2 regions of the Paenibacillus sp. BGI2013 genome follow, and region 2 is predicted to be linked to the other one. Evidence: predicted binding sites of a transcription regulator. Region 2 holds the regulator's gene; the other holds the start of a gene.
What was found. Region 2 encodes LexA, which represses DNA repair genes until DNA is damaged. Its sites were predicted from a motif close to CGAACATATGTTCG; they were not measured.
Positions count from the first base shown of each region.

Region 1: the regulator LexA is predicted to act here: its motif matches at 4,138-4,151, upstream of recA (recombinase RecA).

Region 1 is NZ_PJFA01000001.1:725,570-737,635, reverse strand. Features, by position in the region: gene rny (ribonuclease Y) at 131-1,672, opposite strand; gene CXK86_RS03275 (regulatory protein RecX) at 1,983-2,720, opposite strand; gene recA (recombinase RecA) at 3,004-4,068, opposite strand; gene CXK86_RS03265 (competence/damage-inducible protein A) at 4,312-5,568, opposite strand; gene pgsA (CDP-diacylglycerol--glycerol-3-phosphate 3-phosphatidyltransferase) at 5,676-6,263, opposite strand; gene CXK86_RS03255 (YajQ family cyclic di-GMP-binding protein) at 6,583-7,074, opposite strand; gene CXK86_RS31950 (hypothetical protein) at 7,230-7,394, opposite strand; gene CXK86_RS03250 (helix-turn-helix domain-containing protein) at 7,468-8,514, opposite strand; gene CXK86_RS03245 (DUF3388 domain-containing protein) at 8,581-9,348, opposite strand; gene CXK86_RS03240 (DUF3243 domain-containing protein) at 9,546-9,809, opposite strand; gene ymfI (elongation factor P 5-aminopentanone reductase) at 9,975-10,745, opposite strand; gene yfmH (EF-P 5-aminopentanol modification-associated protein YfmH) at 10,747-12,027, opposite strand; gene yfmF (EF-P 5-aminopentanol modification-associated protein YfmF) at 12,031-12,066, opposite strand, start outside.
Region 2 is NZ_PJFA01000003.1:685,702-697,767, forward strand. Features, by position in the region: gene CXK86_RS10440 (hypothetical protein) at 1-460, opposite strand, end outside; gene CXK86_RS10445 (aldehyde dehydrogenase) at 1,882-3,183, shown strand; gene lexA (transcriptional repressor LexA) at 3,289-3,915, opposite strand; gene CXK86_RS10455 (LysM peptidoglycan-binding domain-containing protein) at 4,212-4,589, shown strand; gene CXK86_RS10460 (DUF896 domain-containing protein) at 4,685-4,894, shown strand; gene CXK86_RS10465 (hypothetical protein) at 5,020-5,529, shown strand; gene CXK86_RS10470 (HAD family hydrolase) at 5,558-6,349, shown strand; gene CXK86_RS10475 (ABC transporter permease) at 6,939-7,868, shown strand; gene CXK86_RS10480 (carbohydrate ABC transporter permease) at 7,881-8,753, shown strand; gene CXK86_RS10485 (ABC transporter substrate-binding protein) at 9,001-10,635, shown strand; gene CXK86_RS10490 (GntR family transcriptional regulator) at 10,738-11,412, shown strand; gene CXK86_RS10495 (cupin domain-containing protein) at 11,509-12,054, opposite strand.

The DNA of each region.
Region 1 (12,066 bases), on a different contig from region 2:
GCAAAGTCCTCTTACTTCAAATGTTGAACCTTTGCAGGACTCTATCTCATGCTCCATGATGTGTAGTTGCCTTTAACAGGCTATCAACAGGAAAAGTGGCCCACTACTGCGGCCACTTTTCCGTAATGCTCTATTTTGCGTATTCAACCGCACGGGTTTCCCGGATGACGGTGACTTTGATGTGACCCGGATAGTCGAGTTCATTCTCAATCATCTTCGTGATGTCACGGGCTAAGCGGAATGCTTCAGCATCATCGATCTTCTCAGGCTGTACCATAACGCGAACTTCGCGTCCGGCCTGAATGGCGTACGATTTCTCGACACCTTCGAAGGATTCTGAGATTTCTTCCAGCTTCTCCAGTCGTTTGATATACGTTTCCAGCGTTTCGCGGCGTGCGCCTGGTCTTGCTGCGGAGAGCGCATCTGCTGCGCCAACCAACATGGCAATGACCGAAGTCGCTTCGCAATCTCCGTGATGGGACGCGATACTGTTGATTACAACCGGATGTTCTTTGTATTTCTTCGCCAGTTCCACGCCAATTTCGACGTGTGATCCTTCCACTTCGTGATCCAGCGCTTTACCGATGTCATGCAATAGACCTGCACGTCTTGCCAGAGTTACGTCTTCTCCCAGTTCGCCAGCCATCAGTCCAGCCAGATAAGCGACTTCCATGGAATGTTTCAAGACGTTCTGACCGTAACTTGTACGGAACTTCAACCGGCCCAAAATTTTGATCAGATCCGGATGCAGACCATGCACGCCCACTTCAAAGGTAGCTTGCTCACCGTATTCACGGATGCGCTCATCCACTTCTTTGCGGGATTTCTCAACCATCTCTTCAATCCGTGCCGGGTGAATACGTCCATCAGCCACCAGTTTCTCCAGGGCAGTACGGGCGATTTCACGGCGAATCGGGTCAAAGCCCGACAGAATAACAGCTTCTGGCGTATCATCGATAATGAGGTCAATCCCTGTAAGGGTTTCAAGCGCACGGATGTTACGTCCTTCACGACCGATAATCCGGCCTTTCATTTCTTCATTTGGCAGGGTAACAACAGATACCGTTGTTTCCGCTACGTGGTCAGCCGCACAACGTTGGATGGCGAGTGTAATAATCTCGCGGGACTTTTTGTCCGCTTCTTCCTTCGCTTGTTGTTCAATGTCCTTGATCATTTGAGCCGTCTCATGACGAACTTCCTGTTCTACGTTGGACAGTATGATACTGCGTGCGTCTTCCATGGTGAGGTTGGATATACGTTCCAACTCTGTCACCTGGTTTTTGTAAATCATTTCGATCTGCTGCTGAGTCTCATCAATTCGTTTCTCTTTGTTAGCCACTTGCTCTTCTTTACGTTCGAGTGATTCCAATTTTTTATCCAGCGACTCTTCTTTTTGCAACAATCGTCTTTCTTGTCGTTGAATTTCATTCCGACGTTCACGAGTGTCTTTTTCAGCTTCAGCGCGAATGCGATGGATTTCATCCTTCGCCTCCAGCACCGTTTCTTTCTTCAGTGCTTCTGCCTCTTTCTTCGCGTTCTCCACGATTTGTACGGCAGCTTGTTCCGCACTAGAGATTTTAGCCTCTGCAAGAGATTTGCGAATAAAATATCCTACTCCGAACCCAATGAATAGCGCGGCTGCAACGAGAGCGATCGTGATTGCAATTTCCATACTGTTCACCTCCTCGTTGGTTCCTCCAAGGCATTCCTTGGGTCAATTTGCAGTTTTCAAACCTTACATATGTTTGGGAATAACGAATACTCACGGCGATCCCCCGCCGATTTTCATTTCACATGTACATGTTTCCACGTACTATTCACTGTTTCCAGCGAACCCATAATTAAGAATGGTATAAATCTTAAGAAACCGAAACCGCTTTTTTGGAAGGAAAAAGGGTTGTCCATTTCTTACAGACTCATGTCCATTTTAGTATTTGACGAAAGAAATTGTCAAGAGAATGCAGTATAGAGACTCTAGTCTGCTAATCCCATAACAACGCTTCGTCATCTTCAGGGTCCCCAGCCTCATCTTCTTCAATTAAACAATTCACGACCCGGCGCACCATATCCATTGAAAAACCACGTCTCATTAGGAAGGGAAGCGTTTTATTTTTCTTCTCTTTGACGTCCCCTTTGACCTGATTCCATTTTTTTCGTCCAGCACTCAAAGCAGTCTCAAATTCCGCATCTGTACTTATCCCTTCTAGTGCCTCAACAATGAGATCATTGGCAATGCCCTTTTGACGCAGCTCTTGCCTTATCCACAGTTTTCCCTTCCGCTTGCCCTCCATACGCTGTCTTGTCCATTCCTTCGCAAATAGATCGTCATCCACCAGGTTCTCCCGCTCAAGCCGATCCAGCGCCTCTTCAATCAAAGGTGCAGCAAACTCCTTCTGACGAAGTTTCTGACTTAATTCATGGCGCGTACGTGGCTTATGCTCCAAAAAACGCAGAGACTGTGCATACGTCCGCTGTCGCTCATCAGCTAGAATGATATCTTCCAGATCCTTCTTCATAAACGTATTACCTTGAGTCATCCTGTATTTAATCATCACATCTTCAAGAACCGTAATGGAGTGGATGCCAAAAGTGATTCGATAACGAGCTTGCCTGCTCTTCGTTCGTTCTACACGTGTAATAATAAGTTCTTCGTTGTCCGGAAATTGGGATAGGCCGTCCTGTTCTGCTTCTTCATATAAATCCTCGTCATGTTGATCCATTCTGGTCTCCCCTTTCATAACATTTTCATTCTGACTACGCCAAGCACATCTTCACATAAGACAAAAGAACACCAATAATACAAAAGACCGGGAACTCTGCCCGGCCTTTACTCCACAGTTAGCGTGCTAACAGCCCCTGTCCATTGGGACAGGGGCTGTTAGACAGCACGAGTACTCCCACTACAATCCATTATCCAGATTGATCCAAGCTCAATCAGATAAGTTTACGGAGTCCAGTGGGGAACACCCTCAGGGTCCTCCCTACAAGAGAGGTTTTGAGAGATTACTCGTTGATTTCAAACAATTCTTGTTCTTCTGCTGCTTCTTTTTGTTGCTCTTCACTCGTTGGCGCAGGAACTGCAGTAACCAAGTTACTGGCTACACGAATTTTTTGTTCAATGATGTCAGCAATATCTTTATGCTCTTTCATGAACTGCTTTGCGTTCTCACGGCCTTGTCCTAAACGCTCGCCTTCGTAGGAGTACCAAGCACCACTTTTATTAACGATGTCCAGCTCTGTACCAATGTCAATGATACTGCCTTCTCTCGAAATACCCTCGCCATACATGATATCCACTTCCGCTTGTTTAAACGGAGGTGCCACTTTGTTTTTCACAACTTTAATACGAGTACGGTTACCAATCATGTCATTGCCTGATTTGATACTCTCAATACGACGCACATCCAGACGTACTGTGGAATAAAACTTCAGAGCACGACCACCAGGTGTTGTTTCCGGGTTACCAAACATAACGCCGACTTTCTCACGAAGCTGGTTAATGAAAATTGCGATTGTTTTGGATTTGCTGATTGCACCAGACAGTTTACGCAGCGCCTGAGACATCAAACGCGCTTGCAAACCAACGTGTGAATCGCCCATTTCGCCTTCAATCTCTGCTTTTGGAACCAATGCGGCTACAGAGTCAATAACGACGATATCTACTGCACCACTGCGTACAAGAGCTTCTGCAATTTCCAGCCCTTGCTCACCCGTATCTGGCTGAGACAGAAGCAATTCATCAATATTAACACCAAGTTTGCTTGCGTACTGTGGGTCAAGAGCATGCTCGGCATCGATAAATGCAGCTTGTCCACCCGCTCTTTGTACTTCAGCGATAGCATGCAATGCTACGGTTGTTTTACCAGAAGATTCAGGTCCATATATTTCAACAATACGGCCTTTAGGCAAGCCGCCTGTTCCTAATGCAATATCCAAAGCCAAGGAACCGCTGGGAATAATTTCCACATTCATATGAGTGGACTCACCCAGTTTCATGATGGATCCTTTACCAAATTGCTTCTCTATTTGACGGAGCGCCATATCAAGCGCGGCACGACGGTCTGACAATAAGCTCACACCCTTTACTGTTTATAAGATAATGATACCTTGTTTTAACACGTTTGCCAAGCTTTTTTTCGAACATACATTCGTTTTTTTTGTAAAGGCCGAGGCGCCTCTTCCTCAAGGAAACTTTCCATTAAACAGAAAAAAGAACCGTAAACAAGGCTGTAAAGCCTAATTCTACGGTTCTTCCGTCTTCCTTAATTATACTTGCTTGGAACTGTAAATGCAATCGAAGCTATTAACTAATCAATCCATCGCCACAAGTTTTTGCCATAAGCGATAGAGAATCGCTTTGGCTGAACGAATGCGAACCGTCTCGCGATTACCATTAATACGCAGCTCATGAATTTCCGTCTCTTTTCCACGTTCAGCAAGAGCGATGAAGACAAGTCCGGGTGGTTTGCGTTCCGAATATCCCGGTCCAGCTACACCGGTAACAGCCAAGCCAAAATCAGCATCGCCAATCATGCGAATCTGCTCAGCAAGCACTTTTGCAACCTCAGGACTTACCGCCCCAGGTGCATCTTCACCTTCCAGATAATCATGAGGCACATTCAGCAGCTTTTCTTTAATTTCATTGGAGTAACAAACAATTCCACCTTTGAGCATTGACGCACTTCCGGGTATAGAGGTCAGACTTTGCATGACAAGCCCTCCTGTACAGCTCTCAGCAGCGCTGAGCGTCAGCCCCATGTCAGACATCATGGTTACAATCGTGTACTCTATAGGCACATCCTCGTTCGCGTAGAGATGTTCTGTCAAACGCTCCCGAATCTGAACCTCCATCGCATCCAGCTTCAGCTTCGCCTCTCCCTCACTCGCAGCCTTTGTGGAGACGCGTACCGTAACTTCGCCTTCGCTCGCGTAAGGAGCAATCGTAGGGTCTGTCTGCGCGTCAATCAGATCCAGAAGTCGATCTTCCAGAGCAGATTCACCAATACCTGCGAATTTGAGCATTCGGGAATAGATCGGCATCTCTTCTGTGAGTACATGCTGGAACAGCCAAGGTTTGACTTCCTGTTCAAACATTGGAATCAACTCTTTAGGTGGTCCAGGCATCACAACATAATATTTGTCATTGTCAGAAATCGCATTTCCTGCCGCAAGGCCCGTTTCATTGGCCAGAGGTGTTCCGCCATCAATAACGATCGCCTGACGTCGGTTATTCTCTGTCATATCCACATTACGATCTCTGAAAAAGCTCTCAATTTTGTCCATTGCCATTCGATCTGTATGCAGTTTCCGGTTAAGAACAGCTGCGAGCGCATCCTTGGTCAGATCATCTTGGGTAGGTCCGATGCCACCGGAAAATAAAATAACGTCTGCACGGCTCTGCGCAATGCGAATAGCTTCACTAAGTCGGTTCAGGTTATCCCCAACCACCGTTTGGAAATATACATCGATCCCCATCGCAGCCAATTCACGGGATAGGTATCTGGCATTGGTATTGACGATTTGTCCAAGCAGTAGCTCTGTGCCAACTGCAATGATTTCTGCCTTCATTGAGCATCCTCCTGTACACGTGGTGAGTGATCAAAGGGCAATAGGATAATTTCCTATTGCCCCTGACCCAATGCTTCCTTCATGATTACCCATTTAAGAACAAACCATTATGCTTTTGTTAAATGAAGCAAATTTTTGTTTTTGATAAAGTAATCGATACCCGACCAGATGGTAATAAGCGCTGCTGCCCATACCGCGATAATATCGACGTGAATACCCGTGTATGAAAACGGGAAATTGTTCAACAGCAACAGCACAATCGCCACAATCTGCACTACAGTCTTCAGCTTGCCCCAAGCACTAGCGGCAACAACCGAACCATCCAGCAATGCAATTTGACGCAAGCCGGTAACTGCGAATTCACGACTAATAATCACAACTGCAATCCAGGAATCCAGCTTGCCCATCTCCACAAGCGAGATCAAAACTGCAGTAACCAGCAACTTGTCTGCGAGTGGATCGAGCAGTTTCCCCAGATTGGTAACCATGTTATTTTTCCGCGCAAGGTATCCGTCAATTCCATCTGTGCTTGCGGCGATGATAAAAATAACAGCAGCAATCAGTTGATTATACGGAAGCGACAAGCTTCCAAGCTGCAACGGCTCTGGATAAAATGGAAAATCCACGAGCAGGAACACCATCAAAAAAGGGATTAAGCAAATTCGTGCAAGCGTAATCCGGTTGGGTAAATTCACAAGACGCCCTCCCTCATATCCTCCATTACTCCAAACAATCATCATAATCCCGTTATCATCATCCGGAACATGAAATGTACAGTTTCAATGTCAATCCATATTAACATGATCCCACTATGTAGAAACGCAAAAAATAAAGTCAACCGCTCAAAAGCAAAACGCTTTAAACGTTCCGGTGACTTCCAGAAGATGTACTGCTTTTCACAAAGTCAGCAAACGATGAGGACTGGACTTGATGCTTGACTGCCAGCAATGCACACTTAGTATAATATACGCCCAATACCGTGTCAAAAAACACTTTTGCTACAAAAAGGCCTTATTACTTGAAATTTGTATATTGCAAATCCAGAGGCAGGTTAGCACCATTTAGCAACTGCATGACAGCTTGCAAATCATTTTTACTCTTACCAGTTACCCGAAGTTGATCTCCCTGAATCTGACTCTTCACCTTCATCTTGGAGTCCCGAATCAGGATATTGATTTTCTTGGCGATGTCCTGATCAATCCCCTGTTTAAAATTCAAACGCTGGCGGACTGTACCAGAAGACGCTGGCTCTACCTTTGCGTAATCAATGTTTTTCAATGGTAGACCACGCTTCGCCATTTTGGATTGCAGCACTTCAATGACAGCCTTGAGTTTGGTCTCATCATCAGATACGATCGTTAACGCATCCTTATCCAGTTTCAGGCTGCTCTTGCTGCCCTTGAAGTCATAACGAGCGCCAATTTCTTTCTCGGTTTGTGTAACGGCATTTGTCAGTTCTTGCAAGTCCATTTTGGACACGATATCAAATGAATTTTCTGAGCTCAAACCAGTCACCCTTTCAGTTAATCGTATGTTCTGTAACATTATAGAGGATACCTTAAGCAAAAGTCTAATTTCAAGCTGTTTTACACAAAGAAAAAAGCATTTTTGGCTTCCACTTCAAGTGGCTGCCAAAAATGCTCGCTGGTTTAGCTTCCAACCTAATAGCGGCTGCGGTTGGGCTGTCTGAACATATCGAGCACACCCAAAAGTACATGTGCAAGTCCAAAACCCAATATTCCGTAACCCCAAGCACTTGGAGTCAGGTAATAACCCAGGAGGCTGACAATGATCCCTAAACCTGTTACGATCCAGCTGACTGTCACAGCCATCCACCTCACTTCACCAAAAGTTAACTGCAAGTTAAGACACGATTATTGTCTCCTGCAGTTGACCCGGTTATTCGCTACCCGTGGTACCTCCTGTACCATCCGTTGATCCATTTTCAACACCTGTGGAAGTAGTACCACTACTGTCTTCACCAAGCTTCAAACGGATCCGATTGGTCGCCTTGCCATCCGTTACAACTTGCCCGCCAACTTCAATCGTGGTCGCTGCAGCGTAACCAGACTTAATATACATGCCTACACTATCCAACTCAAAGGTATAGCTGTCACCTTCGGCTGTGTTACCATACTCCAACTTCTCTCCACTGGAGTTTTCGCCTTTATACACTTCCAGCCAGCTATTACCTGTTGCTTTGATCGTAACCGTTACAGGTTGCCCTGCACTACCGTTAACTTTAAAGTTCGTAATATTCCCTGATTTCCCATCTTCTGCAACAGTCACATTAGACGGTGAATTGTCAGTTGGTTTTTCCTCAGTTTCATCCGTCTGTCCGTCCGTTTGGCCATCAGTTTGACCGTCCGTCTGTCCTTCCGTGTCTGTACCGCCACCGTTACCGCCAGCGTCGCCCTCACCAGTACCGTCAGTACCTGAGTCTGTCGCAGGCGGATTAGATGCCTGTCCGTTGTCGGCAGGTTGATCCGGTTTGTCCTCAGGCTGTTGTTGACTGTCTGTAATTTTGACCTGATCAAGACCCGGATTATCTGATTCATCACCATTGTTATACACCACGTATACATACAACAGTACTACGATCAAAACAGGGAATGTCCACATCAACGCGACAGACATCCACCGATTACTACGCTCAACCGGACGGCTGGAACGCTTCTGAATAACCGGTTCCATCGTTGCTTCCGTCTCTTCTTCGGGTACGTCTTTTTTGTGTCCCTCCAGCAGCTCATCAGGGTTCAGTCCCACGGTCTCCGCATAGGTTTTGATGAAAGCACGCACATAGAAGCTACCCGGCAGCACTTTATAGTCTCCTGCTTCTATGGCCTCCAGATACCTCTTGCGAATTTTTGTCATTTCCTGTACATCGTCAAGACTCATCCCTTTTTGCAGCCGGGCCTCCCTTAACTGCTGACCCAGTTCAGACATGCCATCTCCTCCTTATGTTTATCTCTTGAGTTGTTGCTAATCTATTCCATGATTCCGTACGGTTCCTTACAATTCATCGGTGTAGCTAGCCGTAAACGTATCATAAATAATCTCTTCATTGGGAATGTTACGCAATTCAATAATAATATCAAAATCATTAAAATCATATTCGGATTCCTGTACAAAAATATCCGGATGTTCAATAACTTTGGTGCTAGGCATGGACATAATATCCTGCAACAGGTTGTAATGCCGCTCACTGGAACGAATCGTACTTACAATTCCGTCAATGATGAAGACATTGTTTGGGTTCAATTCGTCTTCGGACATTTGACTCCTTATCGTCTGACGAAGAAGTGTGGAGGAAACAAACGTCCATCGCTTCATTGCACATACGCTGCCCGCAATAATAGACTCCGTTTTGCCAACACGAGGCATTCCGCGCAAACCGATGACCTGATTGCCTTCCCTCTTAAATACTTCACCCAAAAAGTCCACAAGTAACCCAAGTTCATCTCGTGTGAAACGAAATGTCTTGCGATCATCCGAGTCACGGTCAATGTATCTGCCATGACGTACGGCCAAAATATCCACCAATTTAGGTTGCCGCAAAGCCGATACGGTGATGCTGTTTACTTTGCCAAGCATTTCACCAAGCAAACGGATTTTTTCATCATCATCCGATTCAAGCAACATGCCTCGAGTTTTGCCTTCAACACCGTTAATGGTCAATATATTCACTTCAAGCATCCCCAGCATAGAGGCAATATCGCCTAACAAACCGGGCCTGTTCTTATGTATTTTATATTCCATGTACCATTGTTTAGATTCCATTTCAACACCCCGTAATGCATTATTCCCCATTATTCGACAGCAACAGAACATATCCACTGGACAACAATCTGAGACATCTTCTAAAAATGGGTCACGTTAATGATATATAAAATGAAAATGAATTACAAGAACAGCTCTGTAATCCGTTTGTAATCATTAGAGAAAAGCCCCCTTGCGGGAGCTCTTCATCTGTAATCTTATGCGTTTTGTTTGGCCAATTTGACCATCAGGCACGCAATCGTACGACGCTCATCAGCATCGCCGACATCCCATAACTCTTTCAATGCCCGGTTGGAATGGTTCGCCGGATCGACTTTCTCATCAAGGAAGTCGCCGATTTCATACGCAAGTTTGTTGATGGTTTCTTCACTCATCCCCATCTTCTCTGCTTGCAGTACGCGGTCACCCAGGAACTTCTTCCATGTGTCAAAACTGGAGAGCACTGTTTTTTCTGTTGACATGATAAATCCTCCTTAGATGACGCATGAGATTTAAAATCAACAGTTGTAATATGTGCTTTCGAGGCATTTTATATACGAGCATTTTGAAAATAATCCGGAAAGACGACTGCTTCTCAGCAACCTTCACCTGGTTCGTTCACAGCCAGTCAAGTTTTCTTGCTTTTTTTACGTTAACCAACCGCCATTTGGACTGATGATCTGCCCATTGATATAACCCGATTCAGGGAGGGCCAAAAAATAAACCAATGATGAGATTTCATCAGGTTGAGCAAGTCTTCCTGCCGGAATTTCCTCTTCCAGCATCTTCAGTTCACTCTGATCCAGATGGTTCAGCATGGATGTTTGAACGGCACCAGGAGCAACGGCATTTACGGTTACTCCGGAAGGTGCGAGTTCTTTCGCAAGCGCTTTGGTGAATGCATTCACCCCACCTTTGGTTGTGGAATACAGCACCTCACAAGAAGCACCAGACAGTCCCCAGATCGACGATACATTAATGATCCGTCCGTACCTTTGGGAGATCATGTGAGGCATCATTTCCTGTGTACACATAAACGTGCCTTTGAGGTTAATCGCCATCACTTCATCCCAGATCTCCTCTGTAACATCAGACAACATCCCATAGTGCGAGATTCCTGCATTGTTCACAAGGATATCTGGCATGAGATTGTGCGACTCCAGCTTCTCACGCATACGCTCAATCTGTTCCCGGCTGCGAAGATCCGCAGACACGGTCATGATTTTTCCACTGCCTTGTTCCATGCACCGTCTGGCGGCTTCATTCGCTGCTTCATGCGATCTCATATAGTGTATAACAACATTCATTCCCACTCTGGCAAAGCGTTCTGCGATAGCCGCTCCGATGCCACCGCTTGCGCCAGTTACCAGTACAGTCATTTCCCCGATTGCCTTCAATTGTCCCGTTCCCCTCTCCATATCACGGACTCACGACTAGCGATACAGCCAGATGATCCCACCGAATATGCTCTCTCAGTCTGAGATTTACATCTTCCAGTGTAATCGATTCATAGAGCGGCAGCATATTGAAAAAATCACCGCCACGGAATTGCTGACGTGTAAATTCATGCGCAATGTTCTCCGGAGAATTGAGCATACGCAAATATCCGCCTATTTTCTTTTTGCGTGCACGTTCAAAATCCGTGGATTCGAACCCTTTTTCTACAATGGCATCCACTTCTTCACGTATACGCGCGAGCAGTTGATCCGGGTCTTTTGTATCACCACCAATGGCTGAAAAAGCATATTGCGGCGAACTGTTATACTCATGTCCAAAGCTGTCCGAGATCAGATCTTCATCGTAGAGCTTCTGAAATAATCGTGTGCTTGAGCCAAACAAAAGGTCCATCATCAGCTGCGTTGTCATATCTCGCCGTAACAATTGTTCCCCGGTAAGTCCAACGTCCGTCTCCTTGAATCCAAACAGACATTTGGGCAGTGAAACAGCCAGTTTCGCTTCCCGTCTGGCTTCTCCTACCTGCTCAGGCTCCGGTTCGAAGAAACGTTGAATGCTCCCCTGTGGCTTATAATCCTTCTGCTCCTGGTTCGATCGAACCATATCAATGACTTCTTGTGGATCTACACCACCCACCACAAACAAGAGCATATTACTCGGGTGATAGAAGGTGTTATAACACTCATATAACATCTCTTTGGTAATCGTACGGATGGATTCCACCGTTCCTGCAATATCGATATGCACCGGATGTTTCTGATACATGGCTTCGATCAATCCAAAATAAACACGCCAATCCGGATTATCAGCATACATGTCAATTTCCTGTCCAATAATGCCTTTTTCCTTTTCCACATTTTGATCCGTGAAGTAAGGATTTTGCACAAAGTTGACTAATGTTTGTATATTTTCATTCACATATTCAGTCGCTGAAAACAAATAAACCGTCTGATCAAAGCTCGTAAACGCATTAGCTGAGGCACCGTGAGACGCAAATGTTGCAAAAATATCGCCTGTTGGTTCTTCAAACATTTTATGCTCCAGGAAATGAGCAATCCCATCCGGGACCTTCACTTCTTCCTGCCCCTCAACCTGAAAATGATTATCCACCGATCCATACTTGGTTGCAAACGTAGCATACGTTTTCTGGAACCCCGGTTTAGGCAAAATATAGACATGCAGTCCGTTATCCATTACTTCGTAATATAGTGTCTCCTGCAAATGCTCATACCGAATGCTCTCCACCGATTATTCCTCCTTCTCGTCCCGCAAGAAATAAATCGT
Region 2 (12,066 bases):
TGCTGAATGTAGGGTAGTCATACTGATTATCATATATCAAGGTGACATTTGCTATTTCATCTGCATCAATGCCAGTAGAATATAAATTTTTAGCTTTTACAGTGAGTGCAAAATATGTAGAATCTTCTTCCTTTGATTCGTAGTACGTGTAGAAATTACCTGGTTTTGAAGGTTCAATCTTTTTAGAAAACTTTTGTTTAGAGACTGAAAGCTCCGCATACCCGTCTATCGTTACTGTATCATTTTTTTTAATTGTAGTTGCAGTAATTTCTTGTTCCTCATTGACAGAATCTGTTGTTATTTCATCTTTTGACTCTTCTGTTGGTTCTGTTTGCGACACAGTGGACTCCACTTCATTTGCGACGACCCCATCACTTTTTAAATCGGCATTAGGTTGAGGTGAGCAAGCTGCAAGTGTTAAAAATGCGGAAATAAGCAAAATTCCTGGTACTATTTTCATATTACTAATAATCCTCCTATTAATATTCTTATTACATAGTCTATCAGACCTAGGTAAATGTTTCTGTATATAATTGCAGATATCTCTGAATTTAATGTTAAAAACGAACTTATTTTCTCACATAGTATTGGTGAGGTGATTGATATGTTAAAGGATTGTTAAAGAAAGGTCCTCCGGATCTTAGATAAGTACAAAGGTGGACGGCGTAGGTTTCCTACTATACATGAGATTATAGCCGAAACGGGTAAACATAAGACGAACGTCATGGCTGCTCTTGACGCTCTTGTGGGAGCGGAAAACTATACATTTGGAGGATGGTCTGAAATGTCCTACAAAGTGATCTTAGAAGGCTGGGTGGGGAGAACGTCCTAAGGTAGGCCGCACACGAACTTCTGGGAACATCGATTTTTGGGCTAATATTATGGGGCTTTCATGCGTAGCAGACTGATAGATAACGGATTGTGAGACATCCAGGTTGATTATGGCTGAACACAGAGAGCCGCGGCAACCCTGATTTGGACGATCAGGAAACACAGCGGACCAGTTAGGTACTAGTTGGCTCTTATAATAGTAGTAGACGGTTTATTTGAAATTATTTAACTCTTTCTTTGAAGAGCCGATTTCAGGAGTAGTTGTGGGATTAGACTTTGTACGGTGTGAAATAAAGTTGATGTTAGAGGGTGAGTTCCGCTCGATTTCTTTAGCCGAAATTATCTCGGTTAATTAAAGGGATTGTATCGCTTATGAATTGTGAGCTTATAATTTACAATATTTGTATAAGTTTAATATTTTGTTTAGGAGATTTTTAATTTAACCAGCGCTATAATTTATTGCTTTTAATGTCAGAGTAATAATGCAATCAAAATGAGTATTTGAAATGAGTTTCTTCATTATAATAAGAAAAAAAGGCGCCCACAAAATGCCCAAAAATGTCCCCTGAATTCTTCTTCACCAGCCCACATTTCTGTGTTTATTTGTAACCAAGGATTACATTTATATAACAAAACACGTTTGTTCGTCGATTTAGATAATCGCAAAACTCACTTTTCATAATGAAAGGGGAGTTTTTTATATATGGTAACTAAACCTCTCCATCTGATGAATTGAATCACTTCATGTTTGTTTTAGCGCAAAACGATTGTCATTTATTTACTAACTTATTAAAGAGAAACTGAGATTAGAATTCTTTCTACAGTGCATTAAACTGTCTGAATCAAAAGATTTTAATCAAACTTCCTTAGAAATTCTGATAGCCACGAATAGGAGGGAATACTAGCTTTCACTCTATAAAAATTCCAACCATCGTTCAAATACATACAAATGGATGTTTCATTTGTATGTTGAAAGTTTCATATAGAAGAGGTATACTTTAATTAAATTTTGAACAATTTAATTTTAAATAATTAATTGGAGATGTTAATATGAATCAGGCTAAACAACTTGTGACAGAACAACGTACATTTTTTTATACAGGACAAACTAAAAATATCGAGTATCGGATTAATGCACTTCAACAGCTTAGAAAGGGAATTGAAAAGTATCAGCAACGGATTCAAGATGCACTTCGGGCAGATCTGAACAAATCTGAGGCGGAAGCTTACGGTTCCGAGATTCGCATTGTTTTGGGTGAACTGGATTTTGCATTAGAACACCTGCAGGAATGGGCTGCACCAAAACAAGTCCCAACCAATTCGGCTATGCCGGATGGTGTGAGCACCATTTACCCTGAACCATACGGAGTGGCTCTTATTATTGCACCTTGGAACTATCCTTTCCAACTGGCCTTTGGTCCACTGATTGGAGCAATCGCAGCCGGTAACTGTGCAGTTATCAAGCCTTCTGAATTAACACCAGCCGTATCTCGTCTGACGTATGATCTGATTCAAGAGATCTTCCCTCAGGAGTATATTGCGGTTATGGAAGGAGAAGTCGAGGCTAGCACAGCATTGTTGAAAGAGAAGTTTGATTATATTTTCTTCACAGGAAGCACGGGTGTTGGTCGCATTGTTATGAAGGCAGCTGCGGAGCATCTGACTCCTGTAACCCTTGAGCTAGGGGGCAAGAGTCCTGCTATTGTCCATAACGATGCAGATCTGAAGCTGGTGGCACAGCGTATTGTTCGTGGTAAGTTCCTTAATGCAGGCCAAACTTGCGTTGCTCCGGATTATTTGCTTGTACATGAACAAGTTCATGACGAATTGATCAATCTGATTGGCGCAGAGATCAAAGATAAATTTGGGGATGATGTGTTACAGAACGCTGATTTCCCGCATATTGTTAACTCGCGTAACTTTGATCGGTTGTCGAAATTCCTCACAGATGGCAAAACGCTGATTGGTGGGCGTTCTGTACGTGAGCAGTTGCTTATTGAGCCGACGGTAATTGGAGACGTGAACTGGGAATCAGCTGTCATGCAAGAAGAGATCTTCGGTCCGATTCTTCCTGTATTTACGTACAGTGACCTGAATCCTATGCTGGATGAGATTGTTCGCCGGCCAAAACCATTGGCGCTATATCTCTTCACACAGGATGAGCAACTGCAGAATCAGGTTCTGAATCAAGTATCCTTCGGTGGGGGATGTATTAATGACACACTTTCTCATATGACATCACACTACCTTCCGTTTGGTGGTGTAGGAGAGAGCGGCATGGGCTCATATCACGGACAACAGAGCTTTGATGTGTTCTCGCATCACAAGAGTGTTCTGAAACGCAGTGAATAATTAGCCGCTAAAATAACATAAACATGAAAAAAAGAGGTTGTCCTGTTGATCAGGATAACCTCTTTCGTATTTCATTACATCTAGTTTTGTTACTCAAGTTAAATATTAATGAATATCTCGGAAAAGGCCAATGACTTTACCCAGAATACTAACATGTTTCAAACGTAAAGGTTCGAAGGTCGCATTCTCCGGTTGAAGGCGAATATGATCTTTCTCTTTATAGAACGTTTTCACTGTAGCTTCATCGTCTTCAGTCATTGCAACGACGATATCACCGTTATCAGCAGTTTGCTGTTGACGAACAATAACATAATCTCCATTAACGATTCCAGCTTCCACCATACTATCTCCGACTACTGAAAGCATAAACACTTTCTGTTCGCCTACATAATGTGTAGGAAGAGGGAAGTAGTCTTCAATGTTCTCGGTTGCAGTGATTGGAACCCCGGCTGTAACCTTACCAACGACAGGAATACGTGCAACGCTATGAGCAAATTGATGAGAATGCTCAGATTCTTCCTGGCTCAAAAGCTCAATGGCTCTTGGCTTGGTAGGGTCGCGTCGGATCAAACCTTTTTTCTCCAAACGATCCAAATGTCCATGTACTGTTGAGCTGGAAGCCAGTCCAACCGCTTCACCAATTTCCCGTACGGAAGGAGGATACCCCTTCAACCGGACTTCATTTCGTATAAACTCCAGAATAGCCTGCTGCCTGCTGGATATCTTCGACATACCGTATCAACCCCATTTTAGTAACGTTTGGGAAAATTATAACATAGAACCTCCGTTCGTACAAACATAAGTTCTAAATAAAATAGCATTAAATCAGTGTTTTTTAACTTATAGAACAGAAATTGTCCAAAAGTCAGAGCATAATACTTCAAATGTTTTGTAAAAGGACTTGAAATAAGATATTTCTCCTTCAAAAAAGAAGCGAACAATTGTTCTAAAAATCTATTGAACAAAACAAGTGTTCGTGTTATATTGATTCCAACAGATAGGAACAAACGTTTGGAGGCGGGTATTTAATGAGATATTCTACTTATCAAAGCATTTATGAACCAATCAATTCGGAACTGGTGAAGTCTAACATAGGGAACTACAAGAAGGTTTTAGCGCGTTTCAAGATTTCTTCATGGATGTTAAAGGTAGCCATTACCTCTATGATTATATTTATTGGATGCAGCACCGTTTTAACTGTTTTTGCTGGCAATGAGAATGATGTTCTGCCAGGAGGAAAGATAGCTGTTTCACAAGGGGAAACATTATGGAGTATTTCTTTGGAACATAAGCCGACGAATATGGATACACGTATATATATAGAAGCAATTAAGAAAGTGAATCAACTTCATACAACTTCCATCCAAGTGGGACAAGTACTAGCTCTACCGCAATTTGCAGAATAAAATGCACATCAATGAGTGTTAGCGCGTGTCAGCTTGACAAGCAGCCTTTATAATGGCAAAGTTAATATGACTTTGTATTTTTGGAGGGGACAAGCTTGGATATAGATAGTCTGGTAGCACGCATTAACGAATTGGCTCGTAAGCAAAAGTCCACTGGATTGTCGGAGGAAGAGCTTGCTGAACGTGCCGAGCTAAGAGAGATTTATTTGAGTAATATTCGCAGCAATTTCAGACAACAACTGGATACCATTGAGATTGTTGATGATGAGAATGACAAAGGCCACCAAGGCAAACTCAAACACTAACGAAACCTAATGATATCATTATGATATTTAGGTTTCTTCCTGTTATTTTGAGTGTGCAATTTATAGGGGGAAATGTTGGTTTGCAATTATGTAAGCCGATACAAAGACACATAAGGGGGATTCTCATGTCGCGTTCGTTCGAGAGAACGGTTAAGAAAAATTCCAAGCAGTTAAATCAGCAACGCAAAAAAAGTGGTCAACCAATCACAGGTACACCAGGTGAAGAAGTCTTTAAGGGACGCAGTCTTTTGTTCCCTATATTTTTGATTGGTCTCGCCTTTTTGTATCTGTTCATGAGCACATTCCTTGTGCAAGCTCCAATGACAACTTGGGACTGGGTGACCATGCTGCTTTACGTATTTTTGGCAGTCATCTTCATGCTTCGTCGTCCATACATCAAGATTAGCAGTAATCGGATTATAACGACGAAGGGTAATCGTGAACGTTCAATTGGGGTTGACGATATCGTCAAATTCAGAATTGAACCAGGTACAGTTGTTATCGAACATAACAGTCGCGGGAAAAGATGGGTGTTCACCAAGTTATTGAACCGTTACGATACAGATGCGATTGCAGAACGTTTGCTGAAGTTTGCAAAAGCACACCAGATCACCGTGGAAACCGTCGAAAAGTAATTATTGCATAAAGGGGTAGATGATCGGAATGGCGTTAAAAGCGATTTTGTTCGACCTGGATGATACTTTATTATGGGATGAGCGTAGTGTTCGAGAAGCTTTTCATGAGACTTGTCTAATCGCAGCGAAAGAGACTGGGGTAAAACCAGAAGAACTTGAAGAAGCTGTTCGTAATGAGGCACGTGGGCTGTATGAATCATATGAAACCTTTCCTTTTACCAAAATGATTGGAATCAATCCGTTTGAAGGCCTATGGGCAAACTTTACTGGTGGGGATCAACCTGAGTTCCGTCAGTTGGAACAGCTTGCTCCAGTTTACCGTAAAGAATCCTGGCGTCGTGGCTTGTTGAAGTTGGGTATAGATCGGGAAGATCTTGCTGAACAACTTGCTGCGCAGTTTGGAGTAGAACGGAGATCCAGACCTCATGTGTACGAAGAAACGATGGATACCTTGCGTCAGTTACAAGGAAAGTACAAACTGTTGTTGTTAACAAACGGTTGTCCTGCTTTGCAACAAGAAAAGTTGGATGGTGTACCTGAATTGACTCCTTTCTTTGATGAGATTATTATCTCGGGTAACTTCGGAAAAGGAAAACCAGATCCGTCGATATTTGAACATGCTTTGAGTAAACTGGGTGTTAAACCCGAAGAGAGCATGATGGTTGGAGACAAGTTAACGACTGATATTCGTGGTGCTTTATCATCTGGCATCCAATCCGTATGGATTAACCGTGAGCATAAGACCAACAATGAAACGTATGCGCCAGACCATGAAATAACACATTTATCAGAATTAAATCAGCTTATTGCTAATTTCTAAGCGGAATCAGTTATAACATCTTTCCTCAGCACCCTGAAACATTGGAAGCTTCAATGAACGATGATGTCGTTCTTGAAGTTACCAATGTTTTTTTATTTGAGCTTGTTGAGTAAATTACCTTGTTAAAAGAGATCTCTATTTTTTTTGCTAAAAGTTATTGAAATTAGAGGGAAGCTGGATTAGAATGTAACTAACATACTAGTATGACTAGTATTTATATTGTCATAAAGCAATATCTTTTTGACTTACTTCATTAAATGGAGGCAGGGAGTTATTGCTTATTATTTTCGATTGATTGTAAGCGCTTAATATTTCAGAGTATCTTCTTCCGATTTGGAGATCACACCACTTAGTAAGTGCTAATTAATGATGTGAAGCACTTTGGATTGTGTGATTCTACATAATACATCAAATTGATATCGCTTACATTCAGCAATTATCTATTTGGTAGTGGGGGGGAAGTTAAAGGAGTTATTGTCTTCTACAAGAGGAGAAACGATGGGAACTGTACATGAATTACTCTTACTTATCAAGTCCTGGATCGGAGTGAAAACACATGGAGTCGGAAACCGCTAAAACAACGTTAACCATGACATCTTTACGTAAAGAGAGCAGATTACGAACGGCAGCAACTTTGTTCCGCAAAGACTGGCAGCTGTATTCACTATTAATCCTTCCCATCATTTATCTCCTTATTTTTAAATATGGGCCGATGATTGGTAATGTGATTGCGTTCAGACGTTTTGTTCCCGGGGGAAGTATATTTGGAGAAACGTGGGTTGGATTAAGATACTTCAAAATGTTTATTGAGGACCCTACCTTCTGGAGAGTATTCGGTAATACGCTGATGTTGGGCGGACTTGCATTGCTCTTTACATTCCCGGTTCCAATCATTTTTGCTTTGATGCTTAACGAAGTGAAGAGTAAACGATTCAAGAAGTTTGTACAGACCGCGTCTTATCTGCCTCATTTTCTGTCTATCGTTATCGTTGCGGGTATGATCCTGCAGCTGACAGCAGTGAATGGTTCCATTAATGGACTGGTGGCTTTCTTCACCGGAGACAATATTCCTTTTATGCAGCGGGCTGAGTGGTTCAGAACAATCTATATCACTTCCGAGGTATGGCAGGGTATGGGTTGGGGAGCGATTCTGTATCTGGCTGCACTGACAACCATTGATGATTCTTTGTATGAAGCTGCGCGTATCGATGGTGCCAATCGGTGGAAGCAAACGATTCATGTAACGTTACCAGGGATCTTGCCAACGATTGTGACGTTATTGATTTTGAACATGGGTAATTTCCTGGCAGTTGGATTTGAAAAAATCTTACTCTTGTACAATCCGCTTATCTACGAGACATCTGATGTGATCTCCACTTACCTGTATCGGGTTGGACTGGAATCCAGTAACTTCAGTTATGCTACCGCAATTGGCTTGTTCGAATCGCTGATCGGTCTGATTCTGGTGTTCTCCGTAAATGCCATTTCACGCAGACTGACACAAAGAAGCTTATGGTAAAGGAGGAGCACCATGCAGGAATCCAGATCTTACAAGGTATTTAAAGTATTCAATGTCATCTTTCTGCTGTTCGTGGTATTTATAACGCTCTATCCATTCTTAAATGTCGTGGCACAATCCTTCAGTAGTGAGTCCTATATTAATTCGGGTAAGGTTAGTTTGTTCCCAAGAGGATTCAATGTGGAGACATACAAGACCATCTCACGTGACAGCATGTTCTGGACGAATTATAAAAATACGATTATCTATACTGTAGTAGGTACATTAATCTCCATGTTTATGACGACTATTTTCGCCTATGCCCTGTCCAAAAAGAGGTTGATGGGTCGCAAGTTTCTGACGATGTTCGCCGTATTTACCATGTTCTTCAGTGGTGGATTGATTCCAAACTATGTGTTGATTAATTCCCTTGGGTTCAACAACACCATGTGGGCACTTGTTGTTCCTGGCGCAATTAGCATATACAACATGCTGATCATGAAGTCATTTTTTGAAAATATGCCTGAAGAACTGGAGGAAGCTGCCTCCATTGACGGTTTGAACACCTACGGGATCTTGTTACGCATTATATTGCCGCTTAGTAAAGCCGTTATGGCAACCATGGTGCTGTTCTACGCAGTAGGTCATTGGAATTCCTGGTTCCCAGCCTTTCTGTATTTGGACAAAAAAGAACTGTTCCCTGTCACCATTTATTTGCGCAATATGATTGCAGGAGCGACAAGTGGGGCATCTGCCGGTGCAACCTCAGCTGATAACCTGACACAGATTGCTGCCAATATTAAGTCAGTAACGATGGTATTAACCATCTTGCCGATACTCACCATCTATCCATTTGTCCAAAGATACTTTGTAACCGGTATCATGTTAGGGTCTGTTAAACAGTAATACGTAGCAGCTATATAAATTGAACTACAGATGATTTACACGGAACACTCCGATGACAGAATAACCTTTCAATCGCTGTTATCCCCAGATTTTTTCGATTCCCTTTTTAAAAGGGAGAATCCGGTGATAGCATATGCTTCCGATGAAGCTTTCTTTCAGAAAGCTTGTAGGCGAGCGCTTCGCTTTTTATTGATTAAAAAGTTTTAAGTCAAGGTCAACCTAAACCAAATTCAGGGGGATAACCTAAATGAATCAAAAGCCACGTAAGTTTGTTGGTAAAATGGTGTTGGCATCAATGATGACCGTTGTTCTGGCAGCATGTAGCAACGGTAATGGAGCCGGAGGTGACGTCACAGAAGTTCAAACCAAGGCAGCGATGGAGACGTACAATGTAGGGGATACATTCAAGGCGACCGAGCCATTTAATCTCTCCATACTATATAGTGATCAACCTACCTATCCGTACAAAAAAGACTGGTTGCTTTTCGAAAAGATGACTGAAATGACTGGTGTTACACTTGAGCCAACGATTGTTCCTATGAGTGACTATTCTCAGAAGAGATCTCTTCTAATCAGTTCTGGTGATGCACCGCTGGTTATTCCAAAGACCTATCCTGGTGAAGAATCTGCTTTTGTATCTTCCGGTGCGATTCTGCCCGTTAGTGATTATATTGATTTGATGCCCAACTTCAAGGATAAAGTGGAAAAATGGGGATTGGAAGAAGAAATCGAAGGACTTCGACAGGAAGATGGCAAGTATTATGTACTCCCGGGTCTGCATGAAGAAGTATGGCCAGATTATACATTAATCGTAAGAACAGATGTTTTTGAAGAAAATAACATTGCTATCCCAACCACATGGGATGAACTGTATGACGCTGCAAAGAAACTCAAAGAGCTGTACCCGGATTCCGTTCCGTTCTCGGACCGTTTCAAATTTAATAGCACATTAGGTATTGCGGCTACCGGCTTTGGTACCAAGGCTGGATGGGGTTTTGGTAACGGATTGACGTATAAGGAAGATCAGGATCAATTTGTGTACACGGCTACTACACCGGAGTATAAGGAAATGCTAACGTACTTTAACAAGTTGGTATCCGAAGGATTGCTGGACAAAGAAAGTTTCACGCAGGATGATGATCAGGCTGTACAGAAATTTGTATCCGGCAAATCATTCATGATTAATGGTAATTCCCAAACGGTGGTGCTGCACCGAAATGATATGAACAAAACGCTGGGAGAAGGTAAATACTCTGTTGCGAAGATTACAGTTCCTGGTGGGCCAAAAGGGCAATTAATGTCTGGCTCCAGACTTGAAAACGGTGTCATGATATCCGGGAAAATTCAAAAAAGCGAAAACTTCAAAGCCATTATGCAATTTGTGGATTGGTTATACTACAGTGATGAGGGTCAAGAGTTTGCCAAATGGGGCGTTGAAGGCGAAACATTTACCAAAGAGGAAGGAAAACGTAAATTGGTAGAAGATGTGAACTACAATGGCTTGAATCCTAAAGGCACGAAGGATCTGCGTATTGACTTTGGATTCTCTGGTGGAGTATTTGCCTACGGTGGTACGACAGATCTGCTGCAATCGATGTTTAGTGAAGAAGAGTTGAAATTCCAGCAAGACATGAAGGATACCAAGGAAGTGATCCCGGCAGAACCACCAATTCCTTACTCCTCAGAGGACCGTGAACGGGTGACACTTCTGAGTACACCACTGAAAGATTATTCGGATCAAAATACACTTAAATTTATCTTGGGTGAGCGAGACTTGTCTGAATTCGATACGTTTGCCAAAGAGCTGGATAGTCAAGGGTTATCTAATTATCTGAAGCTGGCAAATGACACGTACAAAGCCTACAAAGAAAACAAGCAATAATATAGTTGATGTTGGCCAGATTACCGTTTCACACCGATATATAAGTGGAACGGTAATTTGTGCTAAGATGAATGAATACGGCTGATAGAAAGAGGTCTAGGCATGTCACTTAATCAAAAAATTAGAGGCTCGACCCGGGCATATTCATATAACCTGTTAAAAGAACGAATTCTTCACCTGGAACTTAAGCCGGGTACCAAGATTTCAGAGAAAGAGATTGCAGATGAACTGCAGGTGAGCAGAACACCCGTGAGAGAAGCATTCATGAAGCTTGCTGAAGAAGAACTGCTGGACATTATTCCCCAGAGTGGAACGATCGTCTCTCATATTAATCTGGAGCATGTGGAAGAAGGCAGGTTTATGCGGGAGAAGATGGAGAAGGAAATCGTGACTTTGGCTTGTGTTTCTTTTCCTGAAGAGTACAGATTTCGACTTGAAACCAACATTGCAATGCAGGAAGTCTGTATAGGAAAAAACAATTTCTATCGGCTTTTTGAACTGGATGAAGAGTTTCATCAGATTTTGTTCCAGGGCACGGGTAAGCTGAGAACATGGAAAATGTTGCAACAACTGAATATTCCGTTTAATCGGTTGCGTTTATTACGTCTAGCGGAGGACTCCAACCTGGAGGTCATTATCTCCCAGCACAAAGAGATTTATCGTCTTATCACAGAGCGTCAGACCGAGCAAGCTGTTCAGGTGATGGAAGCTCATCTTAGACTCGTTGTTATTGAACAGGAATCGATAAAGGCGAAATACCCGCATTATTTTATATAATGCACCGATGTTGTACACTACTCTCCACATGCATATGCGAAAACCCCTGTTCAATTGAACAGGGGTTTTGGTTAAGCGAGTTGTAACACGAGAGTGTTAGGCTTGTTTGATAAATGTAGGATCAGGGTATGGATCTGCAATCCAGCCATCTTTTTCGATGAACAGACGTACAGCAATAATTTGTTTGTTCTCCATTAAAGTGAAGAAGTGCGGTGTATTCTCAGGTACAGAGATAACGTCTCCAGGAGACAGTTCTACATTAAAGTAGCCCACATCATCTGTAGCTTTGATAACAAAGATTCCTTTACCAGCAACAATTGCACGGATCTCATCTTCAGCGTGGGTGTGGATCTCTTCGAACTTGGCGAGCTTTTCTTCGATATCTGGTGTTTGTTCGGACAGCGTGATGACATCCCAGATCTGGTACCCGCGACGTGCAGCCAAATCTCTGATTTCATAATCGTAAGTTTCCAAAACCTCGGTTTTCTGTTCATCAGTTAATCCAAAGTTATTTTGCAGATCAGTGTTCAGTTTGGAAGCGTCCCACTTCTCATATAATACTTCGTATTTGTTTAAGAAATTTCGAACATTTTCGTCACCAGTGATGCGTTCGTTCGTATTTCGGATAACAATTTCAGCCATGTTCTTTCCCTC